DNA from 4 places in the Streptomyces sp. NBC_01635 genome. Region 4 is predicted to be linked to each of the others. Evidence: riboswitches for the same ligand, from Rfam matches in the RefSeq annotation. Region 4 holds a riboswitch; each other region holds the start of a gene.

The links. Region 4 has a riboswitch for cyclic di-AMP ahead of OHB56_RS17640 (transglycosylase family protein). Riboswitches for the same ligand answer to the same signal wherever they lie in the genome.
Positions count from the first base shown of each region.
Region 1: linked by a shared signal. The riboswitch ahead of OHB56_RS30950 (M23 family metallopeptidase) and the one ahead of OHB56_RS17640 (transglycosylase family protein) in region 4 are both predicted to bind cyclic di-AMP.
Region 2: linked by a shared signal. The riboswitch ahead of OHB56_RS20235 (M23 family metallopeptidase) and the one ahead of OHB56_RS17640 (transglycosylase family protein) in region 4 are both predicted to bind cyclic di-AMP.
Region 3: linked by a shared signal. The riboswitch ahead of OHB56_RS24870 (transglycosylase SLT domain-containing protein) and the one ahead of OHB56_RS17640 (transglycosylase family protein) in region 4 are both predicted to bind cyclic di-AMP.

Region 1 covers NZ_CP109277.1:6,677,066-6,681,430, reverse strand. The annotation lists gene OHB56_RS30965 (GNAT family N-acetyltransferase) at 1-363, opposite strand, end outside; gene OHB56_RS30960 (HPr family phosphocarrier protein) at 574-855, shown strand; gene OHB56_RS30955 (GntR family transcriptional regulator) at 1,070-1,792, opposite strand; gene OHB56_RS30950 (M23 family metallopeptidase) at 2,048-2,821, opposite strand; cyclic di-AMP (ydaO/yuaA leader) riboswitch at 2,834-2,996, opposite strand; gene OHB56_RS30945 (pitrilysin family protein) at 3,254-4,365, opposite strand, start outside.
Region 2 covers NZ_CP109277.1:4,353,036-4,357,400, forward strand. The annotation lists gene OHB56_RS20230 (PrsW family intramembrane metalloprotease) at 1-891, shown strand, start outside; gene OHB56_RS20235 (M23 family metallopeptidase) at 988-2,022, opposite strand; cyclic di-AMP (ydaO/yuaA leader) riboswitch at 2,034-2,190, opposite strand; tRNA gene OHB56_RS20240 (tRNA-Met) at 2,557-2,630, opposite strand; gene OHB56_RS20245 (dihydrofolate reductase family protein) at 2,696-3,829, opposite strand; gene OHB56_RS20250 (cation:proton antiporter) at 4,318-4,365, shown strand, end outside.
Region 3 covers NZ_CP109277.1:5,321,700-5,326,064, forward strand. The annotation lists gene OHB56_RS24860 (GNAT family N-acetyltransferase) at 1-391, opposite strand, end outside; gene OHB56_RS24865 (HAD family hydrolase) at 655-1,524, shown strand; gene OHB56_RS24870 (transglycosylase SLT domain-containing protein) at 1,605-2,090, opposite strand; cyclic di-AMP (ydaO/yuaA leader) riboswitch at 2,096-2,258, opposite strand; gene OHB56_RS24875 (polyprenyl synthetase family protein) at 2,902-3,912, shown strand; gene OHB56_RS24880 (DUF2092 domain-containing protein) at 4,231-4,365, shown strand, end outside.
Region 4 covers NZ_CP109277.1:3,798,234-3,802,598, forward strand. The annotation lists gene eno (phosphopyruvate hydratase) at 1-1,282, opposite strand, end outside; gene OHB56_RS17640 (transglycosylase family protein) at 1,614-2,375, opposite strand; cyclic di-AMP (ydaO/yuaA leader) riboswitch at 2,379-2,547, opposite strand; gene OHB56_RS17645 (transglycosylase family protein) at 2,875-3,858, opposite strand; gene OHB56_RS17650 (cytochrome P450) at 4,197-4,365, opposite strand, start outside.

The sequences.
Region 1 (4,365 bases), 2.9 Mb from region 4:
GGCGTCCTGCACGAGGAAGGCGACCTCTGCCTCGTCGGCCGGCGACGACGCGGGCGCTCCGTCGGGGCCGATCCGGTCGTAGCGTACGGTGGCGATGAACTCACCGCCCACGGTGGCCGCGAGTCCCACCCGGTCCACGAAGTCGTGGTGCGTGAAGCGGTGCACGTCCTTGGCGGACAGGCGGGGGTAGGGCGCGAAGAAGCGGTAGTACTTCGACTCGTCCGACACCTGCTCGTAGAAGCTGACCAGACGCTCGGCGTCGTCGACGGTGATGGGGCGTACGCGCGCGGTGCCTCCGTCGCGCAGCACCACGTCGGCCTCCCAGTGGGCGGGATACTCATGCCGGTCCGAGGAGGTCTGCATGGCCCCCAGAGTACGGCTCGCGTACGGTGACGGCGCGAGGCAGTCCGTGGGGCACGGGCCGGACCGAGGCCGCGGTCGGGTGCCGACGGGAGCGTGAGCGGGTGCCGCTCCCGGCACCGCTTCCGGGGCCGCTCCCGGGGCCGCTCCCCGGCATGGTTCGCCATATGGGAAACTGGTCTAGACAACCTGAACTCCGAAGGGCAGCAACACATGGCTGAGCGCCGCGTCAACGTCGGCTGGGCCGAGGGCCTCCACGCCCGCCCCGCCTCCATCTTCGTCCGATCCGCCACGGCCACCGGCGTTCCGGTGACGATCGCCAAGGCCGGCGGCAACCCCGTCAACGCGGCCTCCATGCTGGCCGTTCTGGGCCTGGGCGCCCAGGGCGGCGAGGAGATCGTCCTCGCTTCCGACGCCGAGGGGGCCGACGCCGCCCTGGACCGACTGGCGAAGCTGGTCTCCGAGGGTCTCGAGGAGCTCCCCGAGACCGTCTGATTTCTGCGCCCGAGCCGGCGCCGCTCTCGCGGAACCGGTTGCGCGCCGTCCGGTTTCCTCAATGGATGGTTACGGTTCTCTGTGGCTCACAGATACCGGCCCGCACCACCGAAAGGCCTGCCCGAATATCGCCGGGCGGGCCTTTCTCTTTCCCTTTTCGAGCACAGCAAGAAATGCCCTGGAAGCGCGCTCCCTTTTGTATACGGCACCCGCGTTAAGAGCGCAGGCTCGGCGTGTTTACGGGATGTTGCGAGTCCCTCACGCCCTCCGCGCGGGCCGTCCGGTCCGCGCGCTCGGCCCCGCCAGCCCCGGCGGTGAAGCGCAGACGGTGGGCGGCGGCGGCACGCTCGGTGTGCAGCGCCATGACCGCACGCGCGCGCTCACCGTCCCCGCGCACCACGGCGTCCACGACCGCGCCGTGCTCCGCCCAGCACTCCACGGGGTCCCTCGTCCCCCGCACCTCGTACATCCAGCCGATCTTGTGCCGGAGCCGGATCAGCGTCGACGTCAGCGCCGGGCTGCCGGACGCCTGGGCGAGCGTCTCGTGGAACCAGCCGCCCAGGGAGCGCAGGTCGTCGCTGTGGCCCTGGCGGGCCCGCCCCTGACCCAGCCGGACCAGGCCGCGCAGCACCTTCAGGTGGGCCTCGGTGCGGCGCTGCGCGGCGCGGGAGGCTCCGAGCGGCTCCAGCAGCAGCCGCATCTCCAGCAGGTCGGCGGCCTCCTGCTCGGTGGGTTCCGCGACGCACGCGCCCGCGTGGCGCCGGGTCACCACGAAGCCCTCGGCCTCCAGGGTGCGCAGGGCCTCCCGGACGGGGACGCGCGAGACGCCGTAGCGGCGGGCGAGGAGTTCCTCGGTGAGCCGGCCGCCACGCTCGTAGACACCCGAGACGATGTCGTCCCGGATCGCCGTGCACACCGAGTGCGCCGGAATACGCATGACCGACCTCCGAATTAATCCCCGCATAACGTCAACGGGCGACGCCTGTTCCGTGACTCTATTGCAACGCGCGGGAATTTCCGACGGCGAGCCGGAAATCATGTTCGTTTTTGGACAACGGGCGGTCCGCCGGAAACCTCGAAAGCCCCGGCCCGCAGAGCGGTCCGGGGCCATTCCACGGAAAGCGGACACCCGCGGTGTCAGGGGATCCCGCGGACGTCGAGGCGCATACGGAGGCCGGGGGTACGTGCCCGGTCAGAGGTTCGCGCCGTGCGCGCGGAGGTACGCGACGGGGTCGATGTCGGAGCCGTACTCGGCGGTGGTGCGGGCCTCGAAGTGCAGATGCGCGCCGGTGACGTTGCCGGTGGCGCCGGAGACGCCGATCTGCTGTCCCGGGGTGACCTGCTGACCCACCGAGACACCGACGGACGACAGGTGGCCGTACTGGGTGTACGTGCCGTCGTGCATCTTGATCACGACGTGGTTGCCGTAGGCGCCGCCCCAGCCGGCCTCGACGACGGTGCCCATGCCGACCGAGAGCACGGGGGTGCCGCTCGCGGCGTGGAAGTCGACACCGGTGTGGCTGCCGGAGGACCAGACGGCGCCGCCGGACAGGTAACCGGTCGAGACGTAGGAGCCCGCGATCGGGGACACGAAGGTGTTGAGACGCTTGCGCTCGGCCTCCCGCGCTGCGCGTTCCTCGACTTCGCGGGCCTGCTCGGCCTCCTCGGCCGCCCTCTCCCGGGCAGCTTCCTCGGCGGCTTCGCGGGCGGCGGCCTGGGCCGCCTCGCGCGCGGCCTCGTGCTGGGCGGCCGCCTGGGCGTCGATCTGGGCGGCGACCTCGTCACCCAGGGTGATCACGGGGGTGAGGCCGGTCTGTTCCGCGAGGGGTTCGGCGGCGAGCGCCGGAGCCGCGAGGGAGCCGATGACACCGGTGGTGGTGAGGGCCGCGACGCCCGCCACCTTGGCGGTGCCGCGATGCACGCGGCCGGGACGGCGGTGCTTCCCGGGGGCGCGGGTGAACGCCATGTACAGGGTGGTCCTTTCCTTCCCTCTCGCCTACCGGGTTAGCTGACGGGTTCGGAGCAGGAAGGTCTCCTACGGGCCCCCTCGCGACACGCGCGGGCGTCCGATTCACCCCAGGGACGGTTGGGTCCCCGGCTCCCCCGGCTCGCGCCGTAGGGGGACTCGGCGATGACTGTCCGGTGCCGCGGGTGCGGCGCACTGCCCGACGAACAGACCGCATGAAGCTAAGCGGGACGCGTTTCGATTCCCAAACGAATCCCGGCTTTTGTAGCGCATCCCACAGGGCAGACAGGCGCCTCCCACCCCAATTCGGGCATAAGCGGGCCCTGGTGACTTTCACGTCACCAGGGCCACGCGCAGGTGCGCTCCACCGGGTGTCCGCGGGGCCCTCGCAGCAGACTGCCCCCAGCGGCGTTCCGATCGCTGACAGGCCGTCTACTCGGCGGCCACCACGGCGACTTCACCGATGCCGAGCGCCTCGACGGGCTCCTTGATCTTCGCCGCGTCGCCGACCAGCACGGTCACGAGACGGTCCACCGGGAAGGCGTTCACCACCGCCGCGGTCGCCTCCACGGTGCCGGTGGCGGCGAGCCGCCGGTACAGCTCGGCCTGGTAGTCGTCGGGCAGGTGCTGCTCCACCTGGTCGGCCAGGGTGCCGGCGACGGCTGCGGCGGTCTCGTACTTGAGCGGCGCCACACCCACCAGGTTCTGCACGGCGACGTCGCGTTCGGCGTCGGTGAGGCCCTCCGCGGCGAGGGTGCGCAGCACCGTCCACAGGTCCTGCAGGGCGGGCCCGGTGTTCGGGGTGTCGACGGATCCGCTGATGGCGAGCAGCGACGCGCCGGTGCCGTCCGGGGCGGACCTCAGAACCTGGGCGAACGACCGTACGCCGTAGGTGTAGCCCTTCTCCTCGCGCAGGACGCGGTCCAGCCGGGAGGTGAGGGTGCCGCCGAGGCAGTAGGCGCCGAGCACCTGCGCGGCCCACACACGGTCGTGCCGGTCCGCTCCGACGCGGCCGATGAGCAGCTGCGTCTGCACGGCGCCGGGGCGGTCCACGATCACGACCCGGCCGGTGTCGTCGGCGACGACCGGCGGAACGGGCCGCGGCTGGGCGGCCGATCCGGTCCAGGCGCCGAGGGTGTCGCCGAGCAGCTCGTCCAGGTCGGTGCCGGTGAGGTCGCCGACGACCACCGTGGTGGCGGTCGCGGGGCGGACGTGCTTCTCGTAGAAGGCTCGTACGGCCGCCGAGTCGATGACCGCGACCGTCTCCTCGCTGCCCTGGCGCGGGCGGGACATGCGCGACGTCGCCGGGAACAGCTCCTTGGAGAGTTCCTTGGCGGCGCGGCGGGAGGGGTTGGCCAGCTCGTGCGGGATCTCGTCGAGGCGGTTGCGGACGAGGCGCTCGATCTCGCTGTCGGCGAAGGCGGGCGCCCTGAGGGCGTCGGCGAGCAGCCCGAGTGCCTTGGCCAGCCGTGAGGCCGGCACCTCGAGGCTCAGACGGATGCCGGGGTGGTCGGCGTAGGCGTCCAGGGTGGCGCCGCAGCGCT
Region 2 (4,365 bases), 550 kb from region 4:
GTGGTGCTGGCCGGGATCACCGCCACCGGTTTCGCCTTCACCGAGAACATCCTCTACCTCGGCACCGACCAGCTCACCGGCGGCAGCGGCGTCTCCTCCGTCACCGCGGCGACGTTCTTCGTCCGCGTCGTCATGGCGCCGTTCGCGCACCCGCTCTTCACGGCCCTCACCGGCATCGGCTTCGGGGCGGCCGCGCTCGCCACCGGGCGGCGGCGCCCGGTGCGCTTCCTGCTCCCGCTCGGCGGCCTGCTGCTCGCGATGGGCCTGCACGCGCTGTGGAACGTCTCCTCGACCCTCGGCGAGTACGGCTTCTTCGCCGTGTACGCGGCGTTCATGGTGCCGTCGTTCGGCCTGCTGACCTGGCTGGTGGTGTGGACCCGGCAGCGCGGGCTGCGGACCGTACGGGAGGAGCTGCCCTCCTACGTCAGGGCCGGCTGGCTGACCCCGGCCCAGCCCTACGCGCTCGGCTCGATGCGGGCCCGGCGCGTCGCCCGGCGGTACGCGCGCGGGCACGGCGGCCGGGCCGCGTCCCGAGCGGTGGCGCAGTACGGGGCGTACGCGACGGCGCTGGCGTTCCTGCGGCGCCGGGGGCGCCGCGGCGGCGTGGGTACGGACTTCGCCGCGCGGGAGCACGAGCTGCTGCGGGAACTGTGGCGGCGCCGCGACACGGCCCGCCCGGCCCTGGAACACGCGGCCCGGGTCACCGCACCGCCCGTCCCGCCCTGGCCGGTGTACGGCCCGTACGGCTCGCCCTGGGCGTACGAGGGGTACGGGCCGTACGGGAGATACGGGCCGTACGGGAGGTACGGCGCCGTGGACCCCGCGCACTTCGCGCACCCCGGGTACCCGGCGTCCGGGCCGAACCCGTACGCATACCCGTACCGCCCCTGAAACGCCGAACCGGCAGTCCTGACGTCGGGGGGTCGTCGTCAGGACTGCCGGGGCTGTGGCTGCGAGAGCGCGCGAAGACCGGCCGGGGCCGGGTTCTCAGACGGTGAGGCCCTTCGACTGGAGCCAGGCCAGCGGGTCGATGCCCGAGCCGGCGCCACCGGTGTGGACCTCCAGGTGGAGGTGGGCACCGGTGGAGTTGCCGGTGGAGCCGACGCGGCCGATCACGTCGCCGGTGTTGACCTGCTGACCGACGCTGACGTTGATGGAGGACTGGTGGGCGTACCAGATCTCGGTGCCGTCGTCGAGGGTCAGCACGGTCTTGTAGCCGTAGGAGCCGTCCCAGCCGGCGGAGGTGATCGTGCCGGTGTGGACCGCCTTGATCAGCGTGCCCGTGGGGGCGGCGAAGTCCAGGCCGGTGTGCTGGCCGGAGGACCAGTAGGCGCCGGCCTGACCGAAGGTCGAGGAGATGGTGTACGAGGAGGTCGGCAGCGCGTACTGCGTGGCCAGCTCGGCGAGACGCTCGGCCTCGGCCTTCTTCGCGGCCTCCTCCTCCGCCTCCTTCTTCGCGGCGGCGGCCTGCTCCTCCGCCTCCTTCTTCGCGGCGGCGGCCTGCTCCTTGGCCTCCTTCTCCGCCTTCGCGGCGGCTTCGGCGGCGGCCTTGTCCTCGGCCTGGCTCTGCTGCTGCTCGACCTGAGCCATGATCCGGGCGCGCAGCACCTCGCCGGCGTCGGAGGTGCTGCCCTGCTCGACCTCGTCGGCGACCGTGCCGATGCTGCTGAGCGGGGTGGCGGAACCCTGGGGGGTTTCCTCGTCGGAGATGAGGGAACCGACGGAGGGAAGGTCCGGCATCGAGATCGAGACCGGCGGCTTGCCGGTCTGGGCGCTGGCCATGCCGCCACCGGCGACCGCGGCTATGACACCGACGCCCAGGACGGTGGAGCTACGGGCGAGGCCTCCGCCGCGCTGCTTGCCGACGCGATGCCGGCCGCGCACGGGAGGAAGGGACTCCGCAGTGGGGTTCCACTCCTCGAAGGGGCCCTCGTCGGTGCGGATGCTGCCGTAGCCGAAGGTGTCGCTGTCGCGCTGGCTCGGCATGAAGGGGGCCTCGGGGGCAGGCCGGTTCGACGCCACGTGGGCGCACTCCTTTCCTTCCTTCTCGCCTACCGGGTTAGCTGACGGGTTCGGAGCAGGAAGGTCTCCTACGCGCGTAACCGTCCGTGTCTCCACGGGGGCATCTACGCGATTCACCCCAAAATGTTGGTTCCCCGGTTCCCTTGCGGGATTCGGCGCGTGCGCACGGAGCCGACTCGTGTGACGGCTGGGACGACCGCGCTGCGTTATCGAACGTTAATAGACGGAGGGCTCTTATTCCAAGCCGTTCCTCTTGATCGTTAACGATTCCCGCACGGACTTAAGCATCACGACCGCCTCAAAACGGGCGAGTTGACTCTCCCTCATTCGTCACACCGCATCTGACAGTACATCAGTTGTTATGCGCAGCGGGGCGGCCCGATCACCCGGCGTGATATCGGCGGGGAGGGCCCGGAGAGCGCGTTCTCGAAACCTCCGCCGGAAGACGGGCCGGAGGACGGGAACGGGAACAGAAGCGGGAACGGGAACGACCGAGGGCCGGAACCCTTTCGGGTTCCGGCCCTCGGCCTTCAGTAGCGGGGACAGGATTTGAACCTGCGACCTCTGGGTTATGAGCCCAGCGAGCTACCGAGCTGCTCCACCCCGCGTCGTTGTGTAACCAGCATACGGCATGCGCAGGGCACTCCGCACACACATGATCCCCGCCCCTCCGTCACCGGCCGGTCAGATGGCGGTTCGGCGCCTCGGCGGCCTCCTTGTGCTCCGGCAGGACGACGACGGTGGCTCCCTCCGCGGCCAGCGCCCCACTGCCGTCGGCGCCCGCCACGAAGGTGTCCGGCTCCCGCCACGCGGTGACCACCCGCCGTACCCCCGCGTCCAGGATCAGCCGGGCGCAGGGCACCGGACGGGAGGTGCGGCGGGCACAGGGTTCCAGGCTGGAGTACACGGTGGCGGTCGCGAGCCGCGGGTCCGCGGGGTCGATCTTGGCGAGGGCGGCCTCCTCGGCGTGCACCACCGGGTCGCCGCCCTCCCGGGAGTGGCCGCGCGCCAGTTCGGTGCCGTCGGCCGCCACGACCACCGCGCCCACGCTGAACGCCGTCTCCGAGGGCGGGCACCGGTCCGCGAGTTCACAGGCGAGGGCCAGCCAGTGGTGGTCGGCGGCTACGGGGAGCGGGCCGGTGCCGGGGGCGGTGGGCTCGTAGCGCATGAGGACGACGTCACCGATGGGGCGGGTCTCCAACAGCCGCAGCCGACCGCCCTGGTAGGCGCCGGGGCCGAAGAGGCGGGCGGCGTCCGGGTCGCCGACGAAGAGCGGGGCGAGGACCAGCTGGAGCTCGTCGGCGAGCCCCTGGGTGAGGAGTTGGGTGTGGATCAGGCCACCGCCCTCGACCATGAGCCGCCGGACGCCGTACGCGTCGTACAGGTGCGTCAGGAGCCGCCGCCAGTCGAGCTCGGCGCCGAGCGGCACGATGTCGGCGGCGATGCCGTGCGCGCGGGCGCGTTCGGCGCCCTTGTCGGTCGTGCAGAGGACCTTCGCGCCGCCGGTGTGCCAGAAGTGTGCCGCCGGGTCCAGGTCGCCCGAGCCGCTGACGGTGACCTTCAGCGGGTATGCGGGGCGGCCCTCGGCGACCCGGGCGGCACGCCGCTCGGGCGCGTTGACCAGCAGCCGGGGGTTGTCGGCGCGGATCGTGCCGGCGCCGATCAGGATCGCGTCGACCGACGCCCGCACCTCGTCGACCCGGTCGAAGTCCTCCGGGCCGGAGAGCAGCAGCCGTTCGGGGCCGGTGTCGTCGAGATACCCGTCGAGCGAGACGGCGGCGGACAGCAGGACGTACGGGTGAGGCATCGACGGTGCTCCTGACGGGGACGGCGGGCCGGGCTGGGCAGAGCCAGAACTGGGCTGGGGCGGGCTGGGTCGGGCGAAGAGAGTCTTGCACCCGGTGTGTCCCCCTGCGGAGGGAAGCCGTACGGTGTGCCACCGCCACGTGGCGCGAAACCGTACGGCGCGAACCGTACGGCGTGGAAACGCGCGGTGGCTCCGCCGCATCCGGCGCCGGCCCGCGACGAGGGACCTTCCCCCATGCCCCGTGGGTGTCGTCCGCCATCTCGTTTGGGTGGTGTCACGGATGGCGAGTGCCGGGGGTCGGATGTGAGCGTGGAGAAACCCCCGGGCCGCGGTCCCGGGACGCACAGGCCGTAACCCCTCGGGACCCGTGGGTGCACCGGCCGCGGCCCCGTATGGCGGGGAACCCCCACCGACACGAAGGAGCGTTCCCCACTCGGGTCAGTCGATCAGTCCCCCCTCCGTTCCCGTGCTGTGGAAGGTGGTGACCCGTGGGACATGCCGACACCCTGCTCGCCATGGGCGGCGCGTTCCTCGCC
Region 3 (4,365 bases), 1.5 Mb from region 4:
CGAAGGTGGCGTGCTCCTCGGCCGCGTGCGGGACGAACAGGGCCTGGTCCGCCTCCAGGTTGTCGAAGGCGAAGCTCGACACCGAACAGGCACGGAGCAGTTCACCGGCCTCCAGCGCCAGACCCGGACGCAGCACGGCGCCCTGGCAGTCCGAGACGCCGAGCCCGATCGCCCGGCCCTGCCCCAACGCGCCCCGCTCGTAGGGCAGGAACCCGGCCGGTTCGGCGGACGCCCCCTCGTACAGCACCGCCACCCGGGCCCCGGGCCGCACTCTGGACACGGCGGCGGCGAACTCCGGTTCCATGAAAGGGCTGCGCGGTGCCTCCGTCGCGGCACGCAACTCACGCCACCGTTCCCGCTCCCCCTCGCCGAGCTCCTCGAGCCTCAGCACACGTGTGCGTCCACTGCTCACCTGACCCCCCGATCAAGTCCCCCCTGGACACTTGGAAGGTACCGCCCAAGACCACAAGGGCGGTAGGTAGCGGAGCATGTTGTTGCCAAGTGGTACAGAGGCCGCGGATGGTGCCCCGGGCGCGGCACCTCGGGCGAAGCAGGGGGAGCCGGTCCGGACGGAACCGGCGGGACGGGGTGAGACGGGCCGGGCGGGGCCGGGCGTGGTGAGTCGGGCGGGCGCGGTATCCGTATTCTCTGATCATGGCCGCACCCCCCGATTGCTCGCTCATCGCCACCGACCTGGACGGGACGCTGCTGCGCGGCGACGACACCCTCTCCGACCGCTCCCTCGCCGCGCTGGCGCTGGCGGCGCGGGCCGGTGCCCGGCACCTCGTGGTGACGGGGCGCCCGGCGCCCCGAGTGCGGCCGCTCCTGGACGACCTGGGCGCCACCGGGCTCGCGGTCTGCGGACAGGGCGCGCAGGTGTACGACGCCGGCGCGGACCGGCTGCTGTGGTCGGTCACCCTGGACCGGGAACTGGCGGAGACCGCGCTCGGCAAGATCGAGGCCGAGGTCGGGGAGCTGTACGCCGCGGTCGACCAGGACGGGGTGGACGGACTCACCCTGATCGAACCGGGCTATCTGATGCCGCACCCGACGCTGCCCGCCGTGCGGGTCGAACGACGGGACGATCTGTGGGTCCGGCCGATCAGCAAGGTGCTGCTGCGCCATCCCCACCTGACCGACGACGAGTTGGCGGCGACGGCCCGTTCGGCGGTCGGCTCGCTGGCCACGGTCACCATGTCGGGTCCGGGCACCGTGGAACTCCAGCCGTGCGGTGTGACCAAGGCGACCGGTCTCGCACTGGCCGCCGAGCACCTGGGGCTGGAACCCGGGCGGACCGTCGCCTTCGGCGACATGCCCAACGACATCCCGATGTTCGACTGGGCGGCCCACGGGGTCGCCATGGCCAACGCGCACCCCGAGCTCAAGGCGGTGGCCGACGAGGTCACCACGTCGAACGAGGACGACGGGGTGGCCGTCGTCCTCGAGCGGTTGTTCGGCGGAGCGGAACCGTACGTGCCCCCACACGTCCTGCCCCGCCCCAGGTCCGGGAGGGTGCCCCGGTAGGCCTCGGTGCCGCCGGTGTGGCCGGTGCCCCCGGCGTTCCGGTGTCCCGGCGTCCCGAGGGGCCCGAGGGGCCGGGCGTCTCAGTAGGCGCCGAAGACGTTGTCGATGGAGCCGTAGCGGTCCGCCGCGTAGTTGCAGGCCGCCGTGATGTTCGCGACCGGGTCGAACGGGTCGAAGGTCGTGCCGGGTACGTGGTACGCCCGGAAGGTCGGGTCGATGACCTGCAGCAGGCCCTTCGACGGGGTGCCGGCCTTGGCGTTGGAGTCCCACAGGTTGATGGCCTGCGGGTTGCCGGACGACTCGCGCAGGATGTTGCGGTGGATGGAGTCGTAGCTGCCGGGGATGCCGTGCTGCGCCATGACGGTCAGCGACTCGCGGATCCAGCCGTCGAGGTTGTCCGGGTACGCGGTCACGGTGCCGGCGGCGGACGTCGTGGCAGCGGCGGGCGCGGCGGAGGCGGCGGTGGCGCCGAACAGTGGGAGGGCGACCGCCGCGACACCGGCGACGGCGACGGAGCGGACGAGGCGGGAGCGGCCGAAGCGGCGGGGCAGACCGGATGCGGTCATGTCTGTGTTCCTCTCCTACGCCTGCGAGGTGAGCTGTCGGGTTCGGGCGGGAGAGTGCCCGGCCGTGCCCCTGCGGGCATGGCTTCACCCCGAGCCGTTCCGGGTGCGAACCGGTCCGGCGGCTTACCTGGGTCCCCCGCTCCTGCCGTGAGTGGGTTCATCGATGGGTGGCGCGGGCGGTGGCAGGATTCGGCGTCCGCCCGACAGGCCGGGAACGTATGCGAGTGCACTTGTCGGGAACAAGTGCGCCCGTCACAGAACGCGCTGCTTGATCTTGTATCGGGGTGTTTGCGGCACTTGGCCCTTTGCGGGCGCCAAGGGTCAACTCGCTTTCGGGGCAAGGGGAAACGTCGACGGGCGCGAGGGGTGAGCGCACCGAGGGGTACGTGACTCACTTCACTGGCCGCACCGCGCGTTCACATTTGCCACCAGGAGGGATGTACTTGGTAATTGCGGCAAATCGGGCGCCTGGGCGGGCAGGATGGTCTGCGTGCCGGATCGCGCGCCGGATCACGTGCCGGATCGTGGTTCGGGTGTGCCCCGGGAGTGGATTCCGGGGGTGGGTCGTCATGCCCGAAAGGCGTTGAATATCCTTTGTTGTCAACTGATCAGAAAAGATCGGATTGTGATCCGATATTGGAGGGTGCCGTGAGACGCCGTGCACGCGTGCGCAGGTGAGTCCGGGGAATGTGGGTGCTGGCGGTGATCGAAACATGACCGGATACGCTGACTCGAGTGATGTCAGCGACCTATCGACAAACTGTGCAAGACGTCTAAGCGCCAGTGGACACCAGCAGACAGGAGACCCCTCGTGACCGTCGTCGGGCCGTTCGGGCTGAGCGTGCGGGACCAGGCTCTGGAGACCGATGTCCTGGCCGGAATGACGGCTGTCGAGGAAGGGCTGCTCGAGGCCACGAAGAGTGAGGTCCCCTTCATCACCGAGGCCGCCCAGCACCTGGTGCGGGCCGGCGGCAAGCGGTTCCGGCCGCTGCTCGTGATGCTCGCCGCCCAGTTCGGCGACCCCTACGCTCCCGGTGTCGTGCCGTCCGCCGTGGTCGTGGAGCTGACCCACCTGGCCACGCTGTACCACGACGACGTGATGGACGACGCCGCCGTACGGCGCGGGGTGCCCAGCGCCAACACCCGCTGGGGCAACTCCGTCGCGGTCCTCACCGGCGATTTCCTGTTCGCGCGCGCGTCGCACATCCTGGCCGACCTCGGACCGGAGGCCGTACGGGTGCAGGCCGAGGCGTTCGAGCGGTTGGTCACCGGTCAGATCCTGGAGACCGCGGGGCCGCAGGACGGCCGGGACCCGGTCGATCACTACCTGGACGTCCTCGGTGGCAAGACCGGCTCGCTGGTCGCCGTCTCCTGCCGGTTCGGCGCCATGATGTCCGGTGCGGACCGCACGGTCGTGGACGTGCTGACCCAGTACGGCGAGCGCCTCGGGGTGGCCTTCCAGCTCGCCGACGACGTCCTGGACATCGCCTCCGACTCCCACGAGTCCGGCAAGACCCCGGGCACCGACCTGCGCGAGGGCATCCCGACGCTGCCCGTGCTGCGGCTGCGCGAGCGGGCGGCCCGGCTGGGGCTGGCCGAGGACATCGCCCTGTGCGAGCTGCTCGGCTCCGACCTCAGCGACGACGCCCGGCACGCCGAGGCGCTGCGGCTGCTGCGCGCCCACCCCGCGCTGGAGCAGGCCCGCCGGGACACCGTGCGCTATGCGGAAGAGGCGCGCTCGGCGCTGGCTCCGTTGCCGGCCTGCGAGTCGAAGACGGCCCTGGTCGAGCTGTGCGACGCGGTGGTGCACCGGGCCGGCTGACCCCGCCCGCCCGTTCCTGCCCGCTGCTTCGGTGTTTCCCGCAGAGGCCCGCAGGGGCCGCACCGGTCGTCCGCCGGCCCTTACGGTATTTCCTCCACCCCCTACTGGTCGGGGAGCGGAACAGCGCCCCGTGTCATACCGCAGCAGTACACGGAGTTGCGTCCGGGGGCTGACGCATCTGCCCGCAGGGTTTGGTCAGATGGAACACGACGGACATCACCACTCCTCACCGATTCAGGTGAGAATGGCGGCTCAGGGTGTGACTGGTGCGAGCGACACGAGACGCAGGCCGCCGCCGACCACGGAGGTAGGGCACACATGGCACCGTACGAATCCGACGACACGACGACCGCTCGTGAGACCGGCGAGCCGGGCGCACGCCGGAACAGGGCCGCGCGGTACATCGTCCCGGTCACGGTGATGGGAGTGGCGGCCGCGACCATCGGGCTCGTT
Region 4 (4,365 bases):
CCGCAGAGCGGAACCGCGGGAAGGCGCTGCGGCCCGCGTACACCGCGGCGTCGTCGAGGATCTCCTCGATGCGCAGCAGCTGGTTGTACTTGGCGACGCGCTCGGAGCGGGCCGGGGCACCGGTCTTGATCTGGCCGCAGTTGGTGGCGACGGCCAGGTCGGCGATGGTGACGTCCTCGGTCTCACCGGAGCGGTGCGACATCATGCACTTGAAGCCGTTGCGCTGGGCCAGCTCGACGGCGTCCAGGGTCTCGGTCAGCGAACCGATCTGGTTCACCTTGACCAGCAGGGCGTTGGCCGCGTCCTCCTCGATGCCGCGGGCCAGGCGCTCCGGGTTGGTGACGAACAGGTCGTCGCCGACGATCTGGACCTTGTCGCCGAGCTTGTCGGTGAGCGCCTTCCAGCCCTCCCAGTCGTCCTCGAACAGCGGGTCCTCGATGGAGACCAGCGGGTACGCCTCGACCAGCTCGGCGTAGTACTCCGTCATCTCGGCGGCGGAGCGCTCCTTGCCCTCGAAGACGTACGTGCCGTCCTTGTAGAACTCGGAGGCGGCGACGTCGAGCGCGAGGGCGATCTGCTCGCCGGGGGTGTAACCGGCTTCCTTGATCGCCTCAAGGATGAGGTCGAGGGCCTCGCGGTTGGAGCCGAGGTTCGGGGCGAAGCCGCCCTCGTCGCCGAGGCCGGTGGCCAGGCCCTTGCTCTTCAGGACCTTCTTCAGCGTGTGGTAGACCTCGGTGCCCCAGCGCAGGGCCTCGGAGAAGGACTCCGCGCCGATCGGGGCGATCATGAACTCCTGGATGTCCACATTGGAGTCCGCGTGCGAACCGCCGTTGAGGATGTTCATCATCGGCACCGGCAGCAGGTGCGCGTTGGGGCCGCCCAGGTAGCGGAAGAGGGGCAGGTCGCTGGCCTCGGAGGCGGCGTGGGCGACGGCCAGGGAGACGCCGAGGATGGCGTTGGCACCGAGGGAGCCCTTGTTGTCGGTGGCGTCCAGGTCGAACATCGCCTGGTCGATCAGGCGCTGCTCGGTGGCGTCGTAGCCGACGAGCTCCGGGCCGATCTGCTCGATGACGGCGAGGACGGCCTTCTCGACGCCCTTGCCCTGGTAACGGTCGGGGTCACCGTCACGGAGTTCGATGGCCTCGAAGGCGCCGGTGGAGGCGCCGGACGGGACGGCGGCACGACCCGTGCTGCCGTCGTCGAGGCCGACCTCGACCTCGACCGTGGGGTTGCCTCGGGAGTCCAGGATTTCCCGGGCTACGACGACGTCGATGGACGGCACGAGCATCTCCTTCATGGATGTGACGTGGTTCAGCGGGGCCACGGGGCCCTGCGGACCCGAGCCTATCCGGCTCGGCGCGATCGGCCATCCGGTCGGCCGCTTCGCGGACAGAACCGAGAGTAAATTGTTTCCGAACGGAACAAAGGCGGTATCGGAAAACCGGGGGACGGAAGGCCCGCTCCGGCACCGGGCACGGACCGGCTCCGGCACCGCGGACGTACCGGAGCCGGCACCGAACACGGAAAGGCCCCGCCCCGGCGCGTACGGGGGATACGCACCGGGGCGGGGCAGGACCCCGTGGGGGGCGGGGACGGGACGTGCGACTGCGGCCTTACTTCAGGTGCAGCTGCTGGCCCGGGTAGATGAGGTCGGCTTCCTCGACGATGTCGTCGTTCAGCTTGAACAGCTTGTCCCAGCCGCCCTTGACGTCGTGCTCCGAGGCGATCGAGCTGAGGGTGTCGCCCTTGACGACCTTGTACTCGCCGTCGCCCTTCTCGACCTTCTCGCCGGTCGGGGTGGTGACGGTCTTCTTGGCGGCCGGACGCTCGTCGGAGCGGGAGGCCTTCTGCTCGGCGGAACGCTCGGGAGCGGCCTCGGTGTTCTGCTTCGGGGACTCCTGCTGCTGGGACTGCTGCGAGGAGCCGCTGTCCTGGTTGCCGGAACTCTGGTTGCCGGAGCTCTGGTTGCCGGAGCCCTCGGTGGAACCGCCACCGCTGTAGGCGGCGTTGGACAGGCCCTTGCCGCAGACCGGCCAGGCGCCCTTGCCCTGGCCCGCGAGGACCTTCTCGGCGATCTCGATCTGCTGGGCCTTGCTGGCCTGGTCGGCGGTGCCGGCGTGCGCCGTGCCGCCGTAGCCGGCCCAGGTGGAGGCGGAGAACTGCAGGCCGCCGTAGTAACCGTTGCCGGTGTTGATCGACCAGTTGCCGCCGGACTCGCACTGGGCGACGGCGTCCCACTCGGAGGCGGTGGCGGCGGAAGCGTTGCCGGCCGCCATCAGCGGGGCGGCGACGGCGGCACCGGTGACGCCGGCGACGGCGATGACACGGGTGGCCTTGGACGGACGACGGTGCTTGCCCTTGCCGGAAAACAGCATGAAGGATCCCCTCACCGACGCCTACGAGGTGAGCTGTCGGGTTCGGGCCGGTTGAGTTGCCCGGCCGCGTCCCTCACGGGACACGACTTCACCCCTAGCCGCATCCGGCATTCCTCACCGGATTCGGCGCCTACCTTGGGTCCCCCGCTCCTGCCTACGGCGCATGACGCGTCGACTGTTCCCGTGCTGCCACTGGCAGGATTCGGCGTGGCGGCAGCCGGGGCCCGCGTTGACGAGCGGTCACGACCGTAGACACGGGCTCAGCGGATTATCAAAGACGATCAGGGCTTCTGAGACCTATCTCTCATCGCCTTTAAATCGGACATTCGTCGCGAACTATGACCTCAACTGGCGCTTTTGAGGCACTTTTTCGCCCGCCGGTTCGATTGCCGCCCAGTCACCGCCCGGACGGTTCCCAGCCGCGGCCGAGCCGCGGCTCGGCCGCGGCTCGGCCGGGAAAACCCTGCCGCCCGACTGTCGCCCGACTGCCGCCCGGATATCAGCTGTTGTCCGATTCGGACCCGAACGCGAGCGCCTGACCGGGAAGGACGAGGTTCGGGACGGCCGCGCCCAGGACCTCGCCCCCTCCGTTGTACTCGGCGAGCCATCCGTCGCCGAAGGCAAGGGAGTCGGCGGCGGCCGAGGAGTCGCTCCCGGCGCCCGTGCCGGAGCCGCTCGACGGGGACGAGCCGTCAAGGCCGCGCGCAAAGCCAAGACCGCCGCGCGAGGCGTGCCGGCCGGAGGATCCGGCGTCACGGTCCTCACGCACCTCTTCCTCGGCGCTGGCGCCGCGATGGCGGCCGCTGCCGGATTTCTCACCGTCGGCCGATCCCGAAGCCTCGCCCTTATCGCCCGACTTGTCCGAGTCGCCATCCTTGGCCGAGGCGGAGGGAGACGGGGAGGCGGAGGGGGAGGCGTCGGGCTCGACCGATCCGTCCGCACCCTCTTCCTTCTCCTTGCCGTCCGCGGCACCCTTTGCACCCTTGGCGCCCTTCGCGTCCGACGAGGAGCCGGAGGACTGGGACGGCGACGGGGTGGCGGACCTCTCGGAACCGGACTTGCCCGACGAGCCGCCCTCCGCACCGGTGCCGACGTCGAGCACGGGCGAGTCCTGGCCCAGGCCTCCCAGCAGCCCGCAGGCTCTCCACGCGCCGACGCCCTGGTCGGCGAGGATCTTCTCGGCCACCGCTATCTGCTGGCCGCGGCTGGCCTGGTCGGCGCTGGTCGCATAGTCGAGGCCGCCGTACTTCTCCCAGTCGGCCTGGGTCAACTGCAGGCCGCCGTAATAACCGTTACCGGAGTTCTGGCTCCAGGAGCCACCGGACTCGCATTCGGCGACGCGGTCCCAGGTGGAGCCGTCGGCCGCACTGGCCGCGCCGGCCCCGAGGAGGGGAATCGCGATGGCCGAGCCGGTCACTCCGGCCGCGACGAGGAGAGCCGGAGCCTGGCGGGGGCGACGGTGACGACCGTTCCCGGAGAGCATGCGGAGACCTTTCGCAGACAACGGTTGCTCGCACGGCGATTCGAACTGTGGTACCGCAAAAGCGGGACGCCGCGCTTGATGGGTGAACGTATCCGCAGTCGAACGCTTGTCACAAGTTCATGCCGCGCAGATCACATGCAGATCACAGAACTGATTGGGCGTCACTTTTGTGCCGGTCCCGTCCAGGTTCGACGGACCGTGTCCACAGCGGACCTGACGGTCACTTGCGCGAGGGTGAAGGGCCGTCGGAGGGCCGCCGGAGGCCCGCCCGGAGCGGACTCGACGACCATCCGGGTCATTTCGGAACGCGTGCCGAACACGGTGCTTCGTAGGCGACATCACATCGGCGGCGCGGTGAATCGCACCGGCAGTGTGCGCAGTCCGCGCATGATGAGTCCGCCGCGCCAGCGCAGTTCGGCCGGGTCCACCGCGAGTTCGAGGTCCGGCAGGCGGGTCAGCAGCGTGGCGAGCGCGGTCTGGCCCTCCAGACGGGCCAGGGGAGCGCCG